One region of the Orrella dioscoreae genome, then DNA from elsewhere that is predicted to be linked to it. Evidence: predicted binding sites of a transcription regulator. Region 1 holds the regulator's gene; each other region holds the start of a gene.
The links. The regulator FNR, encoded in region 1, switches genes on or off when oxygen is low (the NO sensors DNR and NnrR bind a similar motif). The targets are predictions, from matches to a motif close to TTGATNNNNATCAA.
Positions count from the first base shown of each region.

Region 1 (7,755 bases):
CAGCTTCCTGGGCATGATGTATTACTTCATCCCGAAGCAGGCCGGCCGCCCGATCTTCTCGTACCGCCTGTCCATCGTCCACTTCTGGGCGCTGATCTTCACGTACATGTGGGCCGGTCCCCACCACCTGCTGTACACCTCGCTGCCTGACTGGACCCAGTCGCTGGGCATGACGTTCTCGCTGATCCTGCTGGCGCCTTCGTGGGGCGGCATGGTCAACGGCATCATGACCCTGTCGGGCGCCTGGCACAAGCTGCGCACCGATCCCATCCTGAAGTTCCTCGTGGTGGCGCTGTCGTTCTACGGCATGGCGACCTTCGAGGGCTCGATGATGTCGATCCGCACGGTCAACGCGCTGTCGCACTACACCGACTGGACCATCGGCCACGTGCACTCCGGCGCGCTGGGCTGGGTCGCGATGATCAGCTTCGGCTCGCTGTACTACCTGATCCCGCGCCTCTATGGCCGCCAGTCCATGTACAGCACCCGCGCCATCGAACTGCATTTCTGGGTCGCGACCCTGGGCGTGGTGCTCTACATCGCCGCGATGTGGATCGCCGGCGTCATGCAGGGCCTGATGTGGCGCGCCACCGAAGCCGACGGCACGCTGACCTACAGCTTCGTCGAAGCCGTGAAGGCCACCTATCCGTTCTATGGCATCCGCCTGCTGGGTGGCGCCATGTTCCTGGGCGGCGTCTTCATCATGGCCTGGAACACCTGGATGACCGTGCGGCGCGCAACGCCCGTCGACCCGCCTATCGGCGCCGATGTCCCGGCCCCGGCCCCGGCCCCCGCGCCGCAACCCGCCCTGGCGCAGGCTTGAGAAGGAGGCGAACATGGCTGACCATCAGCAACACCAACAACACGGTTTCTTCTCGCACGCCACGCTGGAGAAGAACATCGGCTGGATGATCATCTGCGTGATCATCGTGATCTCCTTCGCGGGCCTGGTGCAGATCGTCCCGCTGTTCTTCCAGCACTCGACTACCCAGCCGACCCCCGGCGTCACGCCTTACTCGCCGCTGCAATTGATGGGCCGCGACATCTACATCCGCGAAGGTTGCGTGGGCTGTCATTCGCAGCAGATCCGCATGCTGCGTGCCGAAGTGCAACGCTACGGCCCGTACTCGCTGGCTGGCGAGACGGTGTTCGACCATCCCTTCCAGTGGGGCTCGAAGCGCACCGGGCCGGACCTGGCCCGCGTGGGCGGCCGCTACTCGGATGACTGGCACCGCATCCACCTGCGCGATCCGCGCGCCGTGGTGCCCGAGTCGAACATGCCGGGTTACCCGTGGCTGGCCAGGACCCCGCTGCAGCCGCAGTCCGTCGTACCGCGCCTGAATGCGCTGCGCACCCTGGGCGTGCCTTATTCGCAGGAAGAGATCGATGCCGCGCCGCAGGCCCTCGAGGGCAAGAACGAGGAAGACGCGCTGGTCGCCTATCTCCAGAACCTGGGCGTGGGCGTGCGCGAAGCCAGCCAAGGAGTGCAGAAATGATCGGCGTCATCAACGGCTTCATGACGGCGCTGGGCTTCCTCACCTTCATCGGGATCGTGTGGTGGGCCTTCTCGCGGGGCCGTCAGGGCGCCAACCGCGAATCGGCCATGTTGCCGTTCGCCTTGCCCGACGAGTTCGCCGACCAGGTCGGCGTGGAAAAGCGTAACGAGGAAAAGCAGTCATGAGCGATTTCGTCAACGGCTTCCTGGGCTATTACATTGCGGTGATCGCACTGGGCGGCATTGCCTGGTGCCTGTGGCTGCTGTTCTCGCAGCGCGCCTGGCTGGCGCGCCGCCCTCCCGGCCAGGACGGGGAGGAAATGGGCCACGTGTGGGACGGCGACCTGCGCGAGCTGAACAATCCGGTGCCGCGCTGGTGGACCTGGATGTACCTGCTGCTGTGCCTGGTCGGCCTGGGCTACCTGGCGCTGTATCCGGGCCTGGGCACCTACCAGGGCCTGCTGGGCTACACCACGGCGCAGGAAGTGCAGAAGGACGCCGAGGCCCACGCGGCCAAGGTGGCGCCGCTGTACGCCCGCTATGCCTCGATGGACGTGCCGGCGATCGCCGCCGACGCGGGCGCCATCGACATGGGCCAGCGGCTGTTCCTGAACACCTGTGCCCAATGCCACGGTTCCGACGCCAAGGGCAGCCCCAGCTTCCCCAACCTGACCGATCGCGACTGGCTGTACGGCGGCGAGCCCGACACGATCATCGCCAGCATCACGAACGGCCGTCATGGCATGATGCCGCCGCACAAGGAAATGCTGTCGGCCAGCGACGCGACGGACATCGCGCACTACGTCCGTTCGCTGTCGGGCCTGGCGCATGACCAGATCCGCGTGATCCGCGGCAAGCGTGGCTACGAAGGCACGTGCGCGGCCTGCCACGGCGCCGACGGCAAGGGCAACCCGATGCTGGGCGCGCCCAACCTGACCGACGACGTGTGGCTGTATGGCAGCTCCGAGCGCACCATCGTGCAGACCATCATGGAAGGCCGCGAGAACCGCATGCCGGCCCATGACAAGGTGCTGACGCCCGAGCAGATCCGCATCGTGGCCGCCTGGGTCTGGCGCCAGTCGAATGACCCGTCCACCGCACAAGCTGCCACGCCGTCCGCCGTGGAGTCCAAGCAGTGAGCAACGCCAGCGCATCCGACTCAGCGAGCCGTCCCGCTCCTGCCGCCATCGCGCGCAAGAGGCGGGGCGGCGAAGCCACCCTCAGCGCCGACTCGCTCGAGCAGACGCTGGCCGACGTACGGCGCAAGATCTATCCGCGCTCGGTCAGCGGCTTGTACGCACGTTGGCGGATCGCGCTGGTGTTCCTGACGCAGTTCCTGTACTACGGCCTGCCCTGGGTGAACTGGAACGGCCGCCAGGCCGTGCTGTTCGACCTGGGCGCGCGCAAGTTCTACATCTTTGGCATGGTGTTGTGGCCGCAGGATGTCATTTATCTTGCGGTGCTGCTGGTGATCTCGGCGCTGGCGCTGTTTCTCTTCACCGCCGTCGCCGGCCGCCTGTTCTGCGGCTACGCCTGTCCGCAGACCGTCTACACCGAAATCTTCATGTGGATCGAGCGGCGCATCGAAGGCGATCGCGTCGCGCGCATCCGCCTCGATGGCGACCCCTGGTCCGTGCGCAAGGTACGCATCAAGGCGACCAAGCACGCCGCCTGGCTGCTGGTGGCGGGGTGGACGGGCTTCACTTTCATCGGCTATTTCGCGCCCATGCGCGAGCTGGGCAGCGCCCTGGCGGCGTTTTCCCTGGGGCCCTGGCAGTGGTTCTGGATGGTGTTCTACGCTTTCTGTACCTGGGGCAACGCAGGCTTCCTGCGCGAACAGGTCTGCAAGTACATGTGCCCCTATGCGCGCTTCCAGAGCGTGATGGTCGACCCGAACACCTGGGTCGTCACCTATGACCAGCAGCGCGGCGATCCGCGCGGCGGGCGCTCGCGCAAGATCGACCACCACGCGCAGGGCCTGGGCGATTGCGTCGACTGCAGCCTGTGCGTGCAGGTTTGCCCCACCGGCATCGATATCCGCGACGGCCTGCAATACATGTGCATCGGCTGTGGCGCCTGTGCGGATGCCTGTGATGCGGTCATGGAGAAGATGCAATACCCGCAAGGCCTGATCCGCTATGCGTCGGAACGTTCGGTGCAGGACAAGCTGACGCCCGCGCAGGCGCGCCGCCAGTTGTTCCGTCCGCGCGTGCTGATCTATTCAGCTTTGATCCTGGTGCTGGTGGCCATCTTCCTGGGATCGCTGGCAACCCGCACGCCCTTGCGCATCGACGTGATCCGCGACCGGGCGTCGCTGGGCCGCGAAGTGGCGGGCGGGCTCATCGAGAACGTCTACCGCCTGCAGCTCATCAACGTGTCGGAAGGCGACATGACGCTCACGTTGCGCGCCGAAGGCCTGCCTGGCCTGACCGTGCAGAACGGCGGCGCCATCCATCTCGACCCGGCATCGAACCGCCTCCTGCCCGTGGTGCTGCAGGTGCCCGCGCAGAATCTCGAACCCGGTCCCCATACCGTGCATTTCCGCGCGCAAGCGCAAGACGCCGACGGGCGCACCATCGAGCTGGAAGAAAAGGCCAGCTTCATCGTGCCGCGCTGAATCCGCTGACTCGATACTCCTGGAGAACCCTCATGGCCCATGCCAATTCCGCGACGTCCTCTTCCAACCCCTGGTGGCGCGAGCCCTGGCCCTGGCTTCTGATGGCAGGTCCGTTCCTTGCCATCGTGGGGTGCGCCATCACGATCTTCCTGGCCTTCCAGTCCTACGGCGACCAGGCGATCTATGACGGGGGCGTCAAGCGCGGCCTGAAGGTCGAGAAGGCCGCCGAGGCGCAGGTCCCCGTGCCGGCACGTCCGGCCGGCGCGCAGTAAGCGCCCGATCAGGCAAGCACGCAGTCGCGATCACGACGACAGGAGAAGAACATGGGATGGCGTTCGCTGATGTGGATCGTATGGCCCTCGTTCATGGCCGCGGCGGCCACCACCGCGGTGGTGTTCGCGCTGGTGGATCCGCTGGATATCGTGGTGTTCGGCTATGTGCCGGTGTCGCGCCAGGCAGGCTATTCGGCCGGCTTCTTCCTGTTCTGGGGCATGGCCACGTTCTCCAGCGCGCTGTCCCTGTTCCTGTCGCGCGGCAAGCTGGCGGACGAGGACGACGAAGGGGATTGTTGAGTCGTTGAAAGCGCCGATGAAAGAAGGGACCACGTGGTCCCTTTTTTTGTCATGGCAACACGCGGCCCCCTGGCCGCGCGGGCTTCAGCACTCCTGGCCGAAGACCTGCTGCAGCGCGGCCATGTCGAGGATGCGCACTTCACGAAGATGGATGTGGATGATGCCTTCGCGGGCAAAGCGCGACAGCAGGCGGCTGACGGTTTCCAGCGTCAGGCCCAGGTAATTGCCGATTTCCTCGCGGCTCATGCGCAGGATGAACTCGGTGGACGAATAGCCCAGCGTGGAGAGCCGCTGCGACAGGTTCAGCAGGAAGCCCGCCACGCGCTGTTCCGAGCGCATCGAACCCAGCGTCAGCAGCATCTGTTGCGAGCGGCTGATTTCCTGGCTCATCAGGCGGCGGATCTGGCTTTGCAGCGAGGGCAGCAGGCGGCCGACGCGGTCGATGTCATCGATGCGGATCACACAGACCTCGGAGTCTTCCATGGCGATCGCGCTGGAGACGTGGCGGTGCTGGCCGATGCTGTCCATGCCGACGATCTCGCCGGGCAGATGGAAGCCCGTGATCTGCAGGTCGCCTTCGGATTGTTCGAGCTGCGTGCGCAGCGAGCCGAAGCGCACGGCATAGACGGCGTCGAGTTCGCTGCCCAGCGTGAAAAGCGGACGGCCTTTTTCGACGCGGACGCGATCCTTGACGAGGTCGTCGAGCTTGCCGAGATCGGTGGCCGGCATGCCGATGGGCAGGCACAGATGGCTCAGCATGCAGGAAGAACAGCGGGGGGAATCAGCGGGAACGGGGACTCGAATATGCATGGCGGAAAGCACTACGGTATCAGGTCAGGCAAGGCGCCGGGGGATGGCGCAGGAAGTGACACATGTCCCACGTCAAGCTTGATGCAATTGTAATGCCGCGGACGAGGGCTGTCTTGACGAATAGGCCTGGTTTCTGGACCTTTGGCGTCGGTTCGCAACAGCTTAAAAGAAACTCGGGACACAGCGCGACCCTGGACCCGTGCATGGGCGTTCAAACACGCGATGAAACGCGCGGCGACGGCCCTTGGACGGTCTGGTGGAATCGGGAGGGGGGCGGGCAGGAAAAAAGGTCAGGTCCACCCCGCTTGCGTGGCATAGGCGTCTTTCAGCCAATCGACGAAAACACGCACGCGCGAAGGCAGGTGCTTGCGTTCGGGCAGGATGGCGAAGATGCCGTTGGGGGGCGCGTGGTAATCGTCCAGCACGGTGACGAGGCGGCCGGCTTCGAGGTCTTCGCGCACTTCCCACACTGAGCGCCACGACAGGCCTTCGCCTTCGAGCGTCCACGCGTGCAGCACGCTGCCGTCGTTGCACTCCATGCCGCCGCCGCCACGCAGGGCGATGTTGCGGCCATCCAGGTTGAACAGCCAGCCGCGCGATTGATTGCCGCGCGTGCCGAAGGACAGGCAACGGTGTCGCGCCAGGTCGTCGGGATGTTCGGGCGTGCCGTGGCGCGCCAGGTAGGCGGGCGAGGCCACCACGACGCGGCGGTTGTCCGCCAGCCGGATGCCCACGAGGCCCGAGTCCACCAGGTCGCCGATGCGGACCGCGCAGTCGACGCGCTCTTCGATGAGATCCACCAGGCGGTCCGTCAGGTCCAGCGTGATGTGCAGATCGGGATAGGCGCGCGCGAAACCCGGCAGCAAGGGCGCGACGTGGCGGCGCCCGAAGCCGGCGGGGGCGGAGATGCGCAGGGGACCGCTGGGCTGGCGGCTGCCTTGCGAGATGAGCGCTTCGGTGTCTTCCACGTCGCGCAGCAGGCGGCGCGCTTCCTCGAGATAGGCCGTGCCTTCGGGCGTGATGGACAGGCGGCGGGTGGAGCGCGCGAGCAGCTTCACGCCCAGGCGGGCTTCCAGCGCGTCGATGCGCCGGCCGATCATGGCCGGGGCTACGCCTTCCGCGCGGGCGGCAGCGGAGAGGCTGCCCAGCGTGGCGACGGCCACGAAGGTGCCCATCTGCTTGTAGCGGTCCATGCGCCTGTTTTTATAAAAAGTAAAAGATGAAGCTATCTTTATAACCTTTTTCTCTGCATTCATGGCTCGTACACTGCCTGCAGCGGGCGGGATTTCCGCCCTCATTCCAACTGATAGGAGCGCCACCATGTCCGCACGCAACAACCGCCATGGCCTGCAAGTCGCCGAGGTTCTCGACCGCTACGTGGAGGAGGAGGCCCTGCCGGGCACCGGCGTGGACAGCGCGGCGTTCTGGCAAGGCTTCTCGGCGCTGGTGCACGATCTGGCGCCGCGCAACCGCCAGCTGCTGGCCGAGCGCGACCGCCTGCAGGCCGAACTGGATGGCTGGCATCGCGCGAATCCTGGCCCGGTCCGGGACATGCCGGCCTATCGCGCCTTCCTGACGAAGATCGGCTATCTGCGTCCCCAGCCCGGCAGCGTGTCGGCGGGCAGCACGCAGGTCGACGAGGAAATCGCCGTGCAGGCCGGTCCCCAGCTGGTGGTGCCCGTGTCCAACCAGCGCTACGCCCTGAATGCCGCCAATGCGCGCTGGGGCAGCCTGTATGACGCGCTGTACGGTACCGACGCCATCCCCGACAGCGAGGGCGCGCGCGGCGGCGACTACAACCCGGCGCGTGGCCGCGCCGTCATCGCGCGCGCGCGTGCGTTCCTGGATCTGGCCGCGCCCTTGGCCAAGGGCTCGCACGCCGATGCCACGGGCTATCGCGTGGAGAGCGGCAAGCTGCTCGTGGCGACCGCCGCCGGCGACACCGGCCTGGCGCGCCCCGAGCAGTTCCGCGGCCATCAGGGGGATGCCGCTGCGCCCACGGCGGTGCTGTTGCGCAACAACGGCCTGCATGCCGAGATCCAGTTCGACGCCAAGCACCCCATCGGCAAGACCGATGCCGCAAGCATCAAGGACGTGGTGCTGGAAGCCGCGCTGTCGACCATCATGGACTGCGAGGACTCGGTCGCGGCCGTGGACGCCGACGACAAGACGCATGTCTATCGCAACTGGCTGGGCCTGATGAAGGGCGACCTGACGGAAGAAATGTCCAAGGGTGGCAAGACCTTCACGCGCCGCCTGAA
Region 1 covers NZ_LT907988.1:3,018,753-3,026,507, reverse strand. The annotation lists gene ccoN (cytochrome-c oxidase, cbb3-type subunit I) at 1-823, shown strand, start outside; gene ccoO (cytochrome-c oxidase, cbb3-type subunit II) at 837-1,496, shown strand; gene ODI_RS14060 (cbb3-type cytochrome oxidase subunit 3) at 1,493-1,681, shown strand; gene ccoP (cytochrome-c oxidase, cbb3-type subunit III) at 1,678-2,634, shown strand; gene ccoG (cytochrome c oxidase accessory protein CcoG) at 2,631-4,112, shown strand; gene ODI_RS14045 (hypothetical protein) at 4,145-4,384, shown strand; gene ODI_RS14040 (hypothetical protein) at 4,436-4,684, shown strand; gene fnr (fumarate/nitrate reduction transcriptional regulator Fnr) at 4,769-5,494, opposite strand; gene ODI_RS14030 (LysR family transcriptional regulator) at 5,785-6,687, opposite strand; gene ODI_RS14025 (malate synthase G) at 6,815-7,755, shown strand, end outside.

Region 2 (7,755 bases), 1.4 Mb from region 1:
GGCCATGACGCCTTCCTGCTGGAAGACAGCCGTTATCACGCGGTGGTGTCCGGCTATTTCGACCGCATCGCCCGTGCGCAGGGGCTGCCCGAGCGCGACGCGGCTGCCGCCGCGGTGGCAGCGCGGGCGACGACCGCATCCACGCCCGCGCCCGCCGCGGCGGAGGTTTCCGCATGAATGCCGCGCCGCACAGCGCCCTGCTGCCCGCCCTGCGCCCCGACCTGGCGCGCATCGCCGACTGGATCGAACCGGGCAGCCGCGTGCTGGACCTGGGTTGCGGCGATGGCACACTGCTGGCGTACCTGCGCGACGCGCGTCAGGTGCGCGGCGCGGGCATCGAGATCGCCGATCCCTGCGTGATCCGCTGCGTGCAGCGCGGCGTCGAGGTCATCCAGCAGAACCTGGAGGAGGGCCTGGCCCTGTTCGACGACCGCGCCTTCGATACGGTGGTGCTGTCGCAGACGCTGCAGTCCATGCACCGCACCGAACACATCCTGCGCGAGATGGCGCGCGTGGCGCGCTTCGGCGTGGTGTCCTTCCCGAACTTCGGCTATTGGCCGCACGGCTGGTCGATCCTGCGCGGGCGCATGCCGGTGACGGGACAGATGCCCTACCAGTGGCACAACACGCCCAACATCCACCTGTGCACGCTGCGTGACTTCGAAGACCTGGCGGGCCAGCTGGATCTGCGCCTGACCGGGCGCGCCACGTTCAATGGCGACCGCGAGGTCCGCTTCCTGCCCGGCTGGCGCAGCACCCTGGCGGTCTATCGCTTCGCCTGCCCCTGAGGGCGCTGCTGGGCCGTGATGGCCGGGGCAAGGTTTCAAAAAGCTTAAAACCTCAATCAAATAAGGGGTAAACCCTTATTTTTGTTGTGGATATGCCTACAATCCGGGCCGAGGGCATGTCCCGGAGACACCGCAGGTCTTTCGCGCGAGCCCGCTGCCCGCGCCGCCACGCCGTCCTGGCGTGGCCCAGGCTCATCGCCTGGCATCTCCGCTGTCCCGGCGACGCCCCGAGTCGTTCAACAGTTGGAGAAGCCGCAATGGCAAACCCCCCCGCAAGCCCGTCACGCTTCGCGCGCATCTATGCCGCGATCGTCGGGATACTCGTCGCCCTGACAGGCGCCTACCTGGCCCATGGCGGCTGGCAACTGCTGCAGCTTGGCGGTTCGCTGTATTACCTGCCCGTGGGCGTGTTGATGCTCATCAGCGGCCTGCTGCTGTTGCGCGCGGATGCGCGTGGCGCGTGGGTCTATGGATTCGTGTTCCTGGTCACCATCCCCTGGGCGGTGTGGGAAGCGGGCCTGAATTTCTGGCCGCTGGCGGCGCGCCTGGGCCTGCTGGCCCTGTTGGCCATGCTGGTGGCGCTGGCGTTGCCCGGCCTGCGTGGCGCGTCGAGTACCGACGGCATTCGCCTGGGCGCGCGCGCACTGGCCGGCGTGTTGCTGGTGGGTCTGTTGGGCGCCTTCGCCTATGCCTTCCAGCCGATCTGGATGGTGAAGCCGGGCAAGGGGGAGCAGGCTGCCGCCGACACGACGCCGAATGCCTACAAGGCCTCGGAGGACCGCGCCGACTGGACCGGCTACGGCCGCACGCCCGACGGCACGCAGTTCGCCCCCTTCGACCAGATCACCCCCGAGAACGTCTCCAAGCTGCAGGTGGCCTGGACCTTCCGCACCGGTGATTTCGCCTATGGCGGCGCCGAGAACCAGAACACGCCGCTGCAGATCGGCAACGTGGTCTATGCGTGCACACCGACCAACCAGGTGTTCGCGCTGAAGGCCGACACCGGCGAGCAGATCTGGAAGTTCGACCCGAAGGTGAACGCGGGCTACAGCCCGTCGTGGCAGCGTTGCCGCTCGCTGGCGTACTTCGATCCGGCCAAGGCGCCCGCCGCCGCCCCCGCCGCCGAAGGCGCTGAAAGCGCCCCCGCCGCGCCGGTGTCGCCGCGCCTGTACGTGACCACCGCCGACATGCGCCTGATCGCGCTGGACGCCGCCACCGGCAATTTCGCCGAAGGCTTTGGCGAGAACGGCCAGGTGTTCCTGGCCGACGGCATGGGCCAGGTGATTCCCGGTTTCTACAACCCGACCTCGGGCCCGGTGCTGGCGGGCGACCGCCTGATCGTGGGCGGCTGGGTCATGGACAACCAGTCCGTGGACGAGCCTTCGGGCGTCGTGCGCGCGTTCGACGCCGTGACCGGCAAGCTGGCATGGGCGTGGGACGTGGGCCGTCCCGGCGTGCATACCGCGCCTGCGCCGGGCGAGCACTACACGCGCGGCACGCCCAACACCTGGGCCGTGCCGACCTATGACGCCGAGCTGGGCCAGGTCTACCTGCCCACCGGCAACGGCACGCCCGATATGTATGGCGGCCATCGCACGCCCGAGACCGACCGCGTGAGCTCGTCCATCGTGGCGCTGGACGCGCGCACCGGCGCCGAGCGCTGGGTGTTCCAGACCGCGCACCACGACGTGTGGGACTACGACCTGCCGTCCAAGCCGGTCATGTACGACTTCCCGGACGGCAAGGGCGGCCGCGTGCCCGCGATCATCCAGACCACCAAGCGTGGCGAGATCTTCGTGGTGGACCGCCGCAACGGCAAGCCCGTGACGGAAGTCGTGGAAAAGCCCGTGCCCACGGAAGGTCTGCCCGGCGAGAAGCTGTCGCCCACGCAGCCCTATTCGGTCGGCATGCCGCAGATCCGCCAGGGCGACCTGACGGAGCAGGGCATGTGGGGCATCACGCCGCTGGATCAGCTGCAATGCCGCATCGCCTTCCGCCAGCTGGAGTACACGGGCGACTTCACGCCGCCCAGCCTGAACTGGTACATCCCGCATCCCTCGCCCTTCGGCACGATGAACTGGGGCGGCGTCTCGATCGACAAGGTGAACGACACCCTGATCGTGAACGACATGCGCATCATGATGAAGGGCAAGATCCTGCCGCGCGAATCCGTGAACGAACTCACGGCCAAGTCCGGCAAGACCGGCCCTGGCGTAGGCGGTGTCGTGCCGATGGAAGGCACGCCTTACGGCCTGGTGCGCGCCATGGTGACCTCGTCGCTGGGCGTGCCTTGCACCAACCCGCCCTTCGGCGCGCTGACCGCCATCGACCTGAAGACGCGGCAGATCGCCTGGCAGCGTTCGCTGGGCACGGTCAAGGAACTGGGACCGGCAGGCATCCGCACCGGCATGCCGATTCCCCTGGGCATGCCCTCGCTGGGCGGTCCGGTGGCCACGGCCTCGGGCCTGGTGTTCTACACCGGCACGGCCGACTACTACCTGCGTGCCTTCGACGTGAAGACGGGCGAGGAAGTGTGGAAGTCGCCGCTGCCCGTGGGCGGCCAGTCGACCCCGCTGGTGTTCGTGTCGCCCGACACGGGCAAGCAGTACGTGGTGGTGACCGCCGGCGGTGGCCGCACCGCGCCGGCGCGTGGCGACTACATCATGGCCTTCGCCTTGCCGGACTGATCTTTCCGTCCTGATGCAAGACGCGCCCCGGAAGGAAGCCCTTCCGGGGCGTTTTGTTTTCGGGCCGGGAAATGTCCAGGACGAGGGGGGTGCATGCTTGATGCAGGTCAAGGATCTGGCCTGCCGCGTCCCCCACAATGGGCCCAACCGCACCATGCAACGGCGTTTTACCTGGTTTCCCCGGATGCAAAACGTCTTGGGAAATCAGGGACGCCACGTGCATCATGGAGGTGCCGCGCCAGTGCATGCGCGGCAAGCCTCGCGGCAACGAAGCAGAAAAAGAAGCGGCCAGCCACCCCGCAATGCCGGGCCAGGCGGCCACGTTGAACACCTGACTGGAGATACACATGGGATCCTCTGTACAAACTCCTCCGCGCGCCATTCTTTTCGCCACCGACCTGAGCGCCCGCTGCGACCGTGCGCTGGACCGCGCCGTGCTGCTGGCCAGGCAGCACCAGGCCAAGCTGGTGGTGCTGCACGTCCTGGAGTCGGGACTGGTCGACAGCCTGACGCTGCCCACCTGGCGGCGCAATGTGAAAGACCAGCAGAAGCTGGCGCAGGAACGCCTCACGCGCGACCTGCAGGATGTGGACGTGCAGGTCGAGGTCGTCGTGGAAACGGGCAAGCCCGTGGACGTCATCGAGAAAGTGGCCCAGGCGCATGGCGTGGGCCTCATCGTGAGCGGCATCGCGCGCGACGAGACGCTGGGCCGCATCGTGCTGGGCACCACCGTGGAAAAGCTCGTGCGCCAGTCCGACATTCCGGTGCTGGTGGTGAAGTCGCGTTCGCACCGTCCCTATGCCACGGTGCTGGCTGCCACGGATTTCTCGGAAGGCTCGCGCCAGTCGGTGCGCATTGGCCGCGCCCTGGCGCCCGAGGCCTCCCTGTCGCTGTTCCACGCCTTCGACATTCCGACGCGTGGCGCGGGCAGCGAAGGGGTCAACAGCGAGATCCTGCAGGAGCGCGCCGAGGCCAAGGCCGCCGAGTTCATCGCCGGCACGCCCGAACTGGCCAATGCCAAGCCCGAGGTCATCTATGAGCTGGGCCAGCCCGACGTGAAGCTGCCCGCCTATGTGCTGAAGCACCCGGTGGACCTGGTGGTGGCGGGCACGCACGGCGCCACCGGCATCCTGCGCACCGCGCTGGGCAGCGTGGCCGAAGGGCTGCTGGCATCGTTGCCGACCGACGTGCTGGTGGTGCGCCAGCGCGGCTGAGGCGATTGCCGCCAAGGCAAGGAAGGGCCGCCCTGGGGCGGCCCTTCCGCTTTCCTGGGAGCGGGCGTTGCGTCGGTTAAAGTTGCCCGTTGACGCTTTCCCCCAGGAGTTCCCACCGTGCTGCGCATTACCTCGCTCAACCTGAACGGCATCCGCTCGGCCTTTCGCAAGGGCCTGCAGCCCTGGATGGCCAGCCACGCCGCGGACATCCTCTGCCTGCAGGAAATCAAGGCGCAGGACGCCGACCTGACCGACGACCTGCGCAATCCGCCGGGCTACCAGGGGTTTTTCTGCGCAGCGCAGAAGAAGGGCTACAGCGGCGTCGGTCTCTACCTGAGCAAGCCCGCGCTGAAAGTGGCCAATGGCCTGGGCTGCGAGGAGTTCGACCCCGAAGGCCGCATCATCCGCGCCGATTGGGACACGCTTACCGTGGTCAGCGCCTATCTGCCTTCGGGCTCCAGCGGCGACGAGCGGCAGCAGGCCAAGTACCGCTTCCTGGCCAAGTTCGAGCCGCTGCTGGACAGCCTGATGGCCGAGCATCGCGCCACGGGCCGCGAGGTGGTGATCTGCGGCGACTGGAACATCGCCCACAAGGAAATCGACCTGAAGAACTGGAAGGGCAACCTGAAGAACTCGGGTTTCCTGCCGGAAGAGCGTGCCTGGCTGACGGACGTGTTCGACCAGCGCGGCTTCGTGGACGTGTATCGCGCCCTGCACCCCGAGACGACGGGCGAGGCCTACACCTGGTGGAGCAACCGTGGCCAGGCCTGGGCGAAGAACGTGGGGTGGCGCATCGATTACCAGATCGCCACGCCGGGCATCGCGGCCCTGGCCCGCTCGGCCGCCATCTACAAGGGTGAGCGCTTCAGCGACCACGCGCCGCTGACCATCGATTACGACTTCAAGCTGTGAACCGCGGCTGACGTCAGGAAAGCCGGGGCGTGGCCGAGGCGCCACGTCCCCCGTGAGGGGCATCGGTTTTTGCTATCACCCTGATAGCGGCATGGGTGCCGGCATGCGTATCCATGCTACGATCCGGTCTCCTCTTGGGGAGTAGCCTGCTTCCGTGCATTGCGGAAGAGCGCGAGTCAACACACTCGGTATTGGATACCGTGGCTCGGGCGGCGTAACAGCTTGGCGAGACCAACGGTGCATCCACGCGGGTTTTGTCGGGCGTGTGCGGTGTGCCGTGGTTCTCGTACCCGGCTGGACTCCTCTCCCATGAATTTCTTCTCCGTCGTGCTGCTGGCCTTCGCCATGTCCACGGATGCGTTCGCGGCCGCCATCGGCAAGGGCGCCGCGCTGCACAAGCCCCGCTGGGGCGAGGCGCTGCGCACCGGCCTCATCTTCGGCGTCATCGAGGCGATCACGCCTGTCATCGGCTGGGCCTTCGGCCTTGCCGCCTCCCAATACGTCTCCCGCTGGGACCACTGGATCGCCTTCTGTCTGCTCGCGGGCCTGGGCGCCCGCATGGTCTACATGGGCTTCAAGGGCGACGCTGAAGACGCCCCCGAGGGAAGGCCGGGCCGTCACTCGTTCTGGGTGTTGGCCGCCACCGGTTTTGCCACCAGCATCGATGCCATGGCGGTGGGCGTGGGCCTGGCCTTCATCGACGTGAACATCGTGTCGACCGCCGCCGCGATCGGCCTGGCCACCATGCTGATGGTGACGTTGGGCGTGATGCTCGGCCGCGTGCTGGGTGCCTGGGTGGGCAAGCGCGCGGAGATCCTGGGCGGCGTCATCCTGATCGCCATCGGCGCCCTGATCCTGTACGAACACCTGGGCGCAGCCGCTGCCTGACCCTCTGCCGCGGCGGTGTGATTTTCCGCCGCCGCGCACTGTTTTTGGGTGTTTCCCGGCATTTTTGCACCAAAAAAGCGTTTGCCCGTAGAATTTCGCACCATCGCGGAACGCGATGCACTTTCATGTCGCAAACACATTCATCTTGGGAGACGCTTTTGAAACTACAGAGTCTGGACGCTTTCCTGGCCCAGGTCGCGGCGCGCGATCCGCATCAGCCGGAATTCATGCAAGCCGTCAAGGAAGTCACCGCCAGCCTCTGGCCCTTTCTCCAAAAGCATCCCCATTACGCGGAGCACGGCCTGCTCGAGCGCCTGGTCGAGCCCGAGCGCGCCATCCAGTTCCGCGTGTCGTGGGTCGATGACCATGGCCGCGTGCAGGTCAATCGCGGTTTCCGGATCCAGCACAGCCAGGCCATCGGTCCCTACAAGGGCGGCATGCGTTTCCACCCCTCGGTGAACCTGTCGATCCTGAAGTTCCTGGCCTTCGAACAGACCTTCAAGAATGCCCTGACCGGCCTGCCCATGGGCGGCGGCAAGGGCGGTTCGGACTTCGACCCCAAGGGACGTTCCGACGCGGAAGTCATGCGTTTCTGCCAGGCGCTGATGCTGGAGCTGCATCGGCACCTGGGCCCGGATACCGACGTGCCCGCTGGCGACATCGGCGTGGGCGGCCGTGAAGTGGCCTTCATGACCGGCATGATGAAGCGCCTGTCGAATTCGGCCGCCAGCGTCTTCACCGGCAAGGGCCCGGCCTTCGGCGGCAGCCTGATCCGCCCGGAAGCCACGGGCTACGGCACGGTCTATTTCGTGCAGGAAATCCTGGCGCGCCAGGACAAGTCGCTGGACGGCATGCGCGTGTCGGTCTCGGGCTCGGGCAACGTTGCCCAGTACGCCATCGAGAAGGCCATGGCGCTGGGCGCCAAGGTCGTGACCGTGTCCGATTCCCGGGGCGTGGCGGTGGACGAGGCCGGCTTCACCCACGAGAAGCTGGCCGCCCTCATGTCGCTCAGGAACGAAGCGCGCGGCACGGTCGAGGATTACGCCCGGCAGTTCAAGCTGAAGTACGAGGCGGGCAAGCGCCCCTGGCACGTGCCGGTGGACGTGGCATTGCCTTGCGCCACCCAGAACGAGCTGGAACTGCAGGACGCCCAGACGCTGATCGCCAACGGCGTGCAGTGCGTGGCCGAAGGCGCCAACATGCCTGCCACGCTGGAGGCAGCGCATGCCTTCATCGCGGCCAAGGTGGCCTATGCCCCGGGCAAGG
Region 2 covers NZ_LT907988.1:4,460,762-4,468,516, reverse strand. The annotation lists gene metX (homoserine O-succinyltransferase MetX) at 1-177, shown strand, start outside; gene metW (methionine biosynthesis protein MetW) at 174-788, shown strand; gene ODI_RS20480 (membrane-bound PQQ-dependent dehydrogenase, glucose/quinate/shikimate family) at 1,046-3,475, shown strand; gene ODI_RS20475 (universal stress protein) at 3,823-4,689, shown strand; gene ODI_RS20470 (exodeoxyribonuclease III) at 4,807-5,601, shown strand; yybP-ykoY riboswitch at 5,732-5,906, shown strand; gene mntP (manganese efflux pump MntP) at 5,911-6,489, shown strand; gene gdhA (NADP-specific glutamate dehydrogenase) at 6,648-7,755, shown strand, end outside.
Region 2: the regulator FNR is predicted to act here: its motif matches at 3,573-3,586, upstream of ODI_RS20475 (universal stress protein).

Region 3 (7,755 bases), 1.7 Mb from region 1:
CAGGGCCAGCGGTTCTGCGCCAACACGCGCACGACCTCTTCCAGCTCGCCTTCCATTTCCGGCGCCAGGTCCGGTCGCGGCTGGCGGAAATCCTCGAAGTCGGCGGCCGAGAACACCAGCATCTCGCCCGCGCCGTTGTGGCGGAAGTAATCGTTGCCCTGCTTGTACTTCACGGACGCCGTCCACTTCAGGAAGTCTTCCTTCTCTTCCTTGGGCTTCTGCGTGAAGAGGTTGTAGGCCAGGCGCACCGTCATCTTGTCTTCGTCGGCCAACTGCTGGATGACGGCGTAGTCATCGGGATAGTTCTGGTAGCCGCCGCCCGCGTCGATGACGCCCGTGACGCCCAGGCGGTTCAGCTCGCGCATGAAGTGCTGCGTGGAATTGACCTGGTATTCCAGCGGCAGCTTGGGGCCCTTGGCCAGCGTGGCATAAAGAATGGTGGCGTTCGGCTTGGCCAGCAACAGGCCCGTGGGATTGCCTTGGCCGTCGCGCAGGATCTGGCCGCCGGGCGGCTCGGGCGTGTCCCTGGTGTATCCCACGGCGCGCAGGGCCGCCCCATTCAACAGGGCGCGGTCGTACAGGTGCAGCAGGAACACCGGTGTATCGGGCGCCGCCGCGTTGATCTCTTCCAGCGTGGGCAGGCGCTTCTCGATGAACTGATGCTCGGTGAAGCCCCCCACCACGCGCACCCATTGCGGCGCCGGCGTGACGGCGACCTGGCGCCTGAGCATGTCCATGGCGTCGGCCAGCGAACGCACGCCGTCCCAGCGCAGTTCCATGTTGTAGTTCAGGCCGCCGCGCACCACGTGCGTGTGGTTGTCATGCAGGCCCGGAAGCACGCCGCGGCCTTGCAGGTCGATGCGGCGCGTGGCCTCGCCTGCCAGCGCCAGCACTTGCACGTCCTGCCCCACGGCAACATAGCGGCCATCGCGCACGGCAACGGCGCTGGCGGTGGGGTTGGCGCGGTCCAGGGTGGTGATGCGGCCGTTGAAGAAGATGACGTCAGGATGCGCCACGTTGCGGACTCCAATACGAAAAAGATTCGCCTGTCAGGCGGGAATTCGGCGACTCGAACAGGACCGGTTGCCGCAAGCGCGGCAGCGCGCGTCAGCCCGGCTTGGACTCGTCCTGTTTCGCTTCGGCGGGCGTGGCATGGCGGCCGGGCAACGGCCCCATCACATGGCTGACGGCATGGACCTTGTCGCAGGCCGCGCTGAAGGCGGTGCCTTGCAGGAGCTGCTTTCCGACCGGGATGAGTTGTTCGCCGAGGAGGATGCCCAGCAAACCCGCCAACGCAATCAAGGGCGGCGCCGGCGAACGGACATTCAACAGGCTGTAGATGACGCCGATCAGCAGCCCGGCGCCCAGGGACAACACATACATTTTCATGACAGACCCCCTTCTTGCAGGCTGCCGCTGCGGCCGTCCGCGCGGGACGGCCAGGACGGCCGCCCGGGCATTACTTGTTGGCCGGGTTCGGGCCGATGCGCTTGCCGTGCTGGGCGCGCTCCGGGCCCTTGTGCACGTGCGTCACGGCATAGTCGATGCCCATGCCGTAGGCGCCCGCATGCTCGCGCACCATGCCGGTGACGGCGTCGTAGGTTTCCTTGCGGGCCCAGTCGCGCTGCCACTCCAGCAGCACCTGCAGCCACGTCATCGGCACGGCGCCGGCCTGGACCATGCGGTCCATGGCGTACTTGTGCGCGTCCGACGAGGTGCCGCCCGAGGCATCCGCCACCATATAGATCTCGTAGTCGCCCTCGAGCATGGCGCACAGGGCGAAGGTGGTGTTGCAGACCTCGGTCCACAGGCCCGACACGACGACCTTCTTGCGGCCATTCCTGGCCAGTGCGTCACGCACGTTCTGGTCGTCCCAGGAATTCATCGAGGTACGCTCCAGGATCGGATGATCCGGGAACACGCCCAGCAGTTCAGGGAAGGTATTGCCCGAGAAGCTCTCGGTTTCGACGGTGGTGATGGTGGTGGGAATATCGAAGATCTTGGCCGCCTTGGCCAGACCCACGACGTTGTTCTTGAGCGTCTGGCGGTCGATGGACTGCACGCCGAAAGCCATCTGCGGTTGCTGATCGATGAAGATGAGCTGGCTGTTCTGCGGCGTCAGTACTTCGAGGTATTTCTGCGACATGGAAGAGGCTCCGGGAAGTCTTGGGATGAAGCCCGTCCACCGGCCTGCATGGCGCGAAATGGTCAGGCCAGCTGCAGTGTAGGTTTCCGCCAGGCCGCTGATAAGTAGCTGAATGGAATGGCATCTTTTCCATTTCTTGGATGCTGGCGGCGCCGTTTCAGTGGTATTGCTGTCTCTCTCCGCGACTCATGTAAAAAGGCAATCCCCATGAAAAAAATGCCGGACCTGGAAGCCTGGGCCATCTTCGCGAAGGTCGCTGAGCTGGGCTCGTTTGCCCGCGCCGCGGCCGAGTTCTCGCTGTCCCAGGCCACGGTTTCCAAGGCCATCAGCCGCCTGGAGGCCAGCATGCAGACCGTGCTGTTCCACCGCACGTCGCGCAGCATGTCGCTGACCGAGAGCGGCCAGGCGGCGCTGGCGCGGGCCGCCCGCATCCTGGAAGAAGGCCGTGCGGTGGAGGCCGACATGGCGGAACTCTCGCGCAGCCTGCGCGGGCCAATACGCCTGGCCGCCCCCATGTCTTTCGGCATTCCCCGACTGGCGCCGCTATTCCCTGAATTCATGCGGCTCCACCCCGACGTGCAGCTGGACGTGCATTTCGATGACAAGCTGAACGACCTGGTCAACGACGGCTATGACCTGGCCCTGCGCGTCTCGAAGCTGGTCGATTCCAGCCTGCTGGCCCGGCAGCTCTGCGAGGTGCAGATCCGCCTGGTGGGCACGCCCGGCTATTTCGCGCGCCACGGCCGTCCGCGGCATCCGCGCGACCTGGCCGGGCACCGCGCCCTGCTCTATACCTATTCGCGCAGCGGCACGAACTGGCGTTTCACGCACAAGACGGAAGGCGAATACACGCACTCCCCCACCGTGCCCCTGCAGATCAACAATGCCGAGGCGCTGGCCCCCGCGCTGATGGCAGGCTTGGGCCTGGCGCTGCAACCGGACTTCCTGTGCTGGAAGGACCTGGAATCGGGCGCGCTACAGACGGTGATGGAAGACTGGAGCGTGGAGCCGCTGGCGCTGCACCTGATCACGCCGCCGGGACGCGGCAAGCCTGCCCGGGTGCGGGCGCTGATCGACTACCTGGCCGACAAGCTGGCGCGGGAACCCTGGGCGCAGCGGCCGCGAGGGACGCTGTAGGGCGCCCACTGCGCGGCACGGATGCAGACCGCCGTGGCCGGCAGCAGCCGGCCGCGATCCATCGCGTGTGACATCCGGATTCAAATTCGGCGCCGGCAGCCAGCGTCGGGGCACCCGCCGGTTGCTATCATCGGTCGGCTTCCGACGCTCATCTTTCGCCATGTCCCTGCTACGTTCGCGCCCCGCCGGGCTGCTCGCCCTGCTCACCCTCGCCGTCTCCACCTGGTTCGCGCCTGCCGGCGCCACCGACGCCCCCGCGCCCACCAGCACCACGCCCCCCGTGGCGCGCACGTATTACGAATCGCTGGACATGTCATCTCCGCAGGCCAGCGCGACACGCTTCGTGCAGGCCTGGGTCGCCCAGGATTTCATGGCGGTGCACCTGCTGCTGTCGCCGCAGGGCGAATGGGATGCGTCGCGCGCCATCGATGACTACACGCCGCAACGTCTGGTGCCGGGCTTCGATGAGTCCGACCACAAGGTGTCGCCGGTCTACCAGCGTCCCGCCCAGGGCGCCGAGGCCTCCCATGACGATGCCGCCCCCATTTCGGAAGTCGATTTCGATCCCACCCGCCGTTTCGACGCGCTGATGCTGGGTGCCGCCCAGCGCGGCAAGCTGCCCTTCGTCCTCACCAGCGAGACGCTGGTCGAGGTCGGCAAGGCCGATGACACGCAGGCCACCGTGACGCTGAAGACCCCCAAGGCCGAGACGCTGACGATGTCGCTGCTGCGCCAGCCCTCCGGCCGCTGGAAAGTGGACCAGGTGCGCTGGCCCGGCGCATCCATCGCCGCCCATCCCTGGGATGGCGAGTCCGGACAGGCCCAGGGCGCCTCCTCGCTCAAGCCTGCCGCGGCGCCCGCCGGCACGCCGCGCACCTTCTACGACGCGCTGGACATGTCCTCGCCGGACACCACGGTGCAGGCCTTCATGCATGCCTGGTCGCACGGGGATTACTTCGCCAGCTATCACCTGCTGTCGCCTGGCGCGGAATGGGATGCCATGGCGGCCATCGGCGCGCTGCGCATGGAACAGCTGATTCCGGGATTCACGCTGAACGACCTGGACCTGTCCCCGCTGGCGAAGAAAACCGAGCGCAGCCGCGAGGACATCGCCCGCGGCGTGGCGCCCACCAATGAATACAACTTCGACAACGCCCGCCAGTTCGACACCCTGCTGGTCGGCGCGGCGGTGCTGAAGAAACTGCCCTTTGCCATCACCGCGGCCACCCAGGCCGAACCGGCCAAGGTCGACGGCAAACGGGCCACCACCGTGCTGCGAACGCCCGATGCGCCGGATCTTTCCGTGACACTGGTCAAACTGCCTTCGGATAGGTGGAAGGTGGAGCAGATCCGTTGGGAGGGGTCGTCGCGGAATATCCGGCCCTGGGGTATTTCGGAAATGAACTAGGATGTTCACAATACCTCTGCCCACGCGAAGCATTTGTTGCTAAGGCCCGATATCCTCCGCTGCAGGCTTGCCCTCGCTCTCCTCCATCCCCCAATCCCCCACCAGATACCAATCCTCCCCCAGCACCTCCGAAGGGTGCTGGGTGCGCCCCGACCCATTGCCGCAAGCCATGTCGCCCGTCGGGCAATAGCGGTCACAGCCCCAGCAGATGCGCTCGGGGAACTTGGGATTGAGGGGGAATTTCTTGCCCACGGTTGACTGCGTCCTTACTGTCATGCCCAGCTTGACTTTCAAGATACGCCTGCCATCCGTGCAGGATATTGATTCAGGGCAAGGCATGGCTCAAGCGGCCTGGCCGCCCATGATTTCAGGTTCTTCCTGAGGATACGCCAGGGATTTCCGAATTTTCAGGCTTGAACCAAGCGCTCAGAATCGGGACCTGCTGATTCCTTCCTGGCCCGCCGCGCCGCCGTCATGCTTGCTCCCGACCTGTTGTCCGCCTCGCCACTCCTGCTTCCCGCCCTGGCCGGCGCCATCTTCGTCCTGGCCGGCCTGGTCAAGGGCGTAGTGGGACTGGGGCTGCCCACCATCGCAATGGCGCTGCTGGCGCTGATGATGACGCCCGCGCAAGCCGCCGCGCTGCTCATCATCCCCTCCCTCATCACCAACATCTGGCAGATCCGTCCCTGGCACACCCTGGGCCCGCTGCTGAAGCGCCTGGCGCCCATGCAGGCAGGCGTGCTGGCCGGCACGATTGCCGGCTCGCTGGCGCTGGGGGCGCCCGCCGGCGCCTGGGCCACGCTGTCGCTGGGCGCCGCGCTCATCGCCTACGCCGCCTGGGGCCTGAGCGGGGCCAAGATGACCGTGCGCGCCAAGGATGAAGGCTGGATGGGTCCTCTGATCGGCGCCGTCACCGGCGTCATCACCGCCGCCACGGGCGTCTTCGTGATTCCTGCCGTGCCCTTCCTGCAGGCTCTCGGCCTGGAGCGCGACGAGTTGATCCAGGCCATGGGCATCTCCTTCACCGTCTCCACGATCGCGCTGGCGCTGGGCCTGTATTTCAACGGGCGCTATCCGGTGTCGGCGCTGGGCCTGTCCTTCGTGATGCTGCTGCCCGCCCTGGTCGGCATGCAATTGGGCACCGCGCTGCGCAAGCGCCTGTCGCCCGCGGTGTTCCGCAAGTGCTTTCTCATCAGCTTGATCCTGCTGGGCACGCACATGATCGTGTACGAACTGCTGGCGCGTTGAGGCCGCCGGATCAGATCGCCCCCACGGACCCCGTCACCGGCAGCACGATGCCGGTGATATAGCTGCTGCATGCCGGCGCGGCCAGGAAGACATAGGCCGGCGAGAGCTCTTCGGGCTGCGCCACCCTGCCCATGTCGGTGCCCTTGCCGAAGTCCGGGATCTCCTCGGCGGGACGATCCGCGGGGTTCAACGGCGTCCATACCGGGCCGGGCGCCACCGCGTTCACACGGATGCCGCGCCCGATCAACTGGCTGGCCAGCGCCTTGGTGAAGGCATGGATGGCACCCTTGGTGGACGCATAGTCCAGCAGTTCCTTGCTGCCGCGCAGCCCCACCACCGATCCGGTATTGATGATGCAGCCATGCCGCTCCATGTGCGGCAAGGCCGCCTTCGCCATGTGGAAGTAACCGTGGATATTGACCCGGAAGGTTTCCTCCCAGCGTGCGTCCGTCAGGTCTTCGATCGCATGGGAATGCTCCTGGAAGGCCGCATTGTTCACCAGGATGTCCAGGCTGCCGAAGGTCGTGACCGTGCGCTGCGCAGCCATGCGGCAGAACGCGGCGTCCTTCACGTCGCCGGGAATGAGCAGGCAGCGCCGCCCTTCCCGCTCGACCTCCGCCTGCGTCACCCGCGCATCCTCGTGTTCGCTGAGATAGACGATGGCGACATCCGCGCCTTCGCGCGCATACAGGACCGCCACCGCGCGGCCGATGCCGGAATCCCCGCCCGTGATGAGCGCGACCCGGTTCTGCAGTTTGCCGCTGCCGCGATAGTGGGGCGCAGCATAGCGCGGCGCGGGATCCAGCGCGGCCTCGTGCCCCGGTTTCGTCTGGTGCTGCGCCGGCAGCGGCGGCGCAGGCTCATCACGCTGCGGGCCGGGCGCGGGAGACTTGCCCTGCCCGGTATGCGCCGCCTGCCGGTCCTTGCGATCCTGCTCCGCCTGGATGTCCTGGTGCTTGCCGACGGTCGCGGCGATTGCCTGCCCCACGTTCCTGTCCTGGGTGCTCATGCCCGTCTCCTGATGTCTGGGTTGCTACCCCGTCCATTCTGGTGGGGTGGCAAACCGCTTGCAGCAGGCTTTGGCAAGCGTTGACTACGAGACGCAAGGCATCCGCCACCAAATGTGCCGCATGCGTCAAACCGTGCCGGAAAACAGAACGGCCCGCTTGGCGCGGGCCGTTCTGCCGTCTGGAAGGCGTAACCGAAGATTAGCGGTTGGCGGATTCCAGGCGCTTGTTGATGCGCAGGGCGATCAGCGTGCAAGCCGCGCCGGACAGCAGGTAGGCGCTGACGTAGGTCAGGCCGTAGTTGGCCGACAGGTGCAGCACGACCAGCGGGGCGAAAGCCGCGCCGAAGAGCCAGGCGAAGTCGGAGGTCAGCGCGGCGCCGGTATAGCGGTAGTGCGCGCTGAAGTTCGAGGTGACGGTGCCCGCGGCCTGGCCGTAGGACAGGCCCAGCAGCGCGAAGCCGATCAGGATGAAGGCGTCCTGGCCGGTGGGGCCGCCATTCAGCAGCGACGGCGCGGCGAACGCGAACAGCGCGATCAGCACGGCCGAACCGCCCAGCAGGTTGCGGCGGCCGATGCGGTCAGCCAGGTAACCCGACACCAGCGTGCCGATGATGGCAACGCCTGCGCCCAGCACCTGCACCCACAGCACGCCGTTGATGTCCTGGCCCGAGGTCAGCTTGATCCACGACAGCGGGAAAATGGTGACGAGGTGGAACAGCGCATAGCTGGCCAGCGCGGCGAAGGCGCCCAGGAAGATGTTGTACCCCTGGGCACGCATCATCTCGACGGTGCCGATGGGGTTCAGCT
Region 3 covers NZ_LT907988.1:1,271,836-1,279,590, reverse strand. The annotation lists gene ODI_RS05815 (amidohydrolase) at 1-1,016, opposite strand, end outside; gene ODI_RS05810 (XapX domain-containing protein) at 1,108-1,389, opposite strand; gene ODI_RS05805 (hydrolase) at 1,460-2,146, opposite strand; gene ODI_RS05800 (LysR family transcriptional regulator) at 2,354-3,283, shown strand; gene ODI_RS05795 (hypothetical protein) at 3,444-4,691, shown strand; gene ODI_RS05790 (DUF3079 domain-containing protein) at 4,731-4,943, opposite strand; gene ODI_RS05785 (sulfite exporter TauE/SafE family protein) at 5,166-5,939, shown strand; gene ODI_RS05780 (SDR family oxidoreductase) at 5,950-6,948, opposite strand; gene ODI_RS05775 (MFS transporter) at 7,148-7,755, opposite strand, start outside.
Region 3: the regulator FNR is predicted to act here: its motif matches at 5,012-5,025, upstream of ODI_RS05790 (DUF3079 domain-containing protein).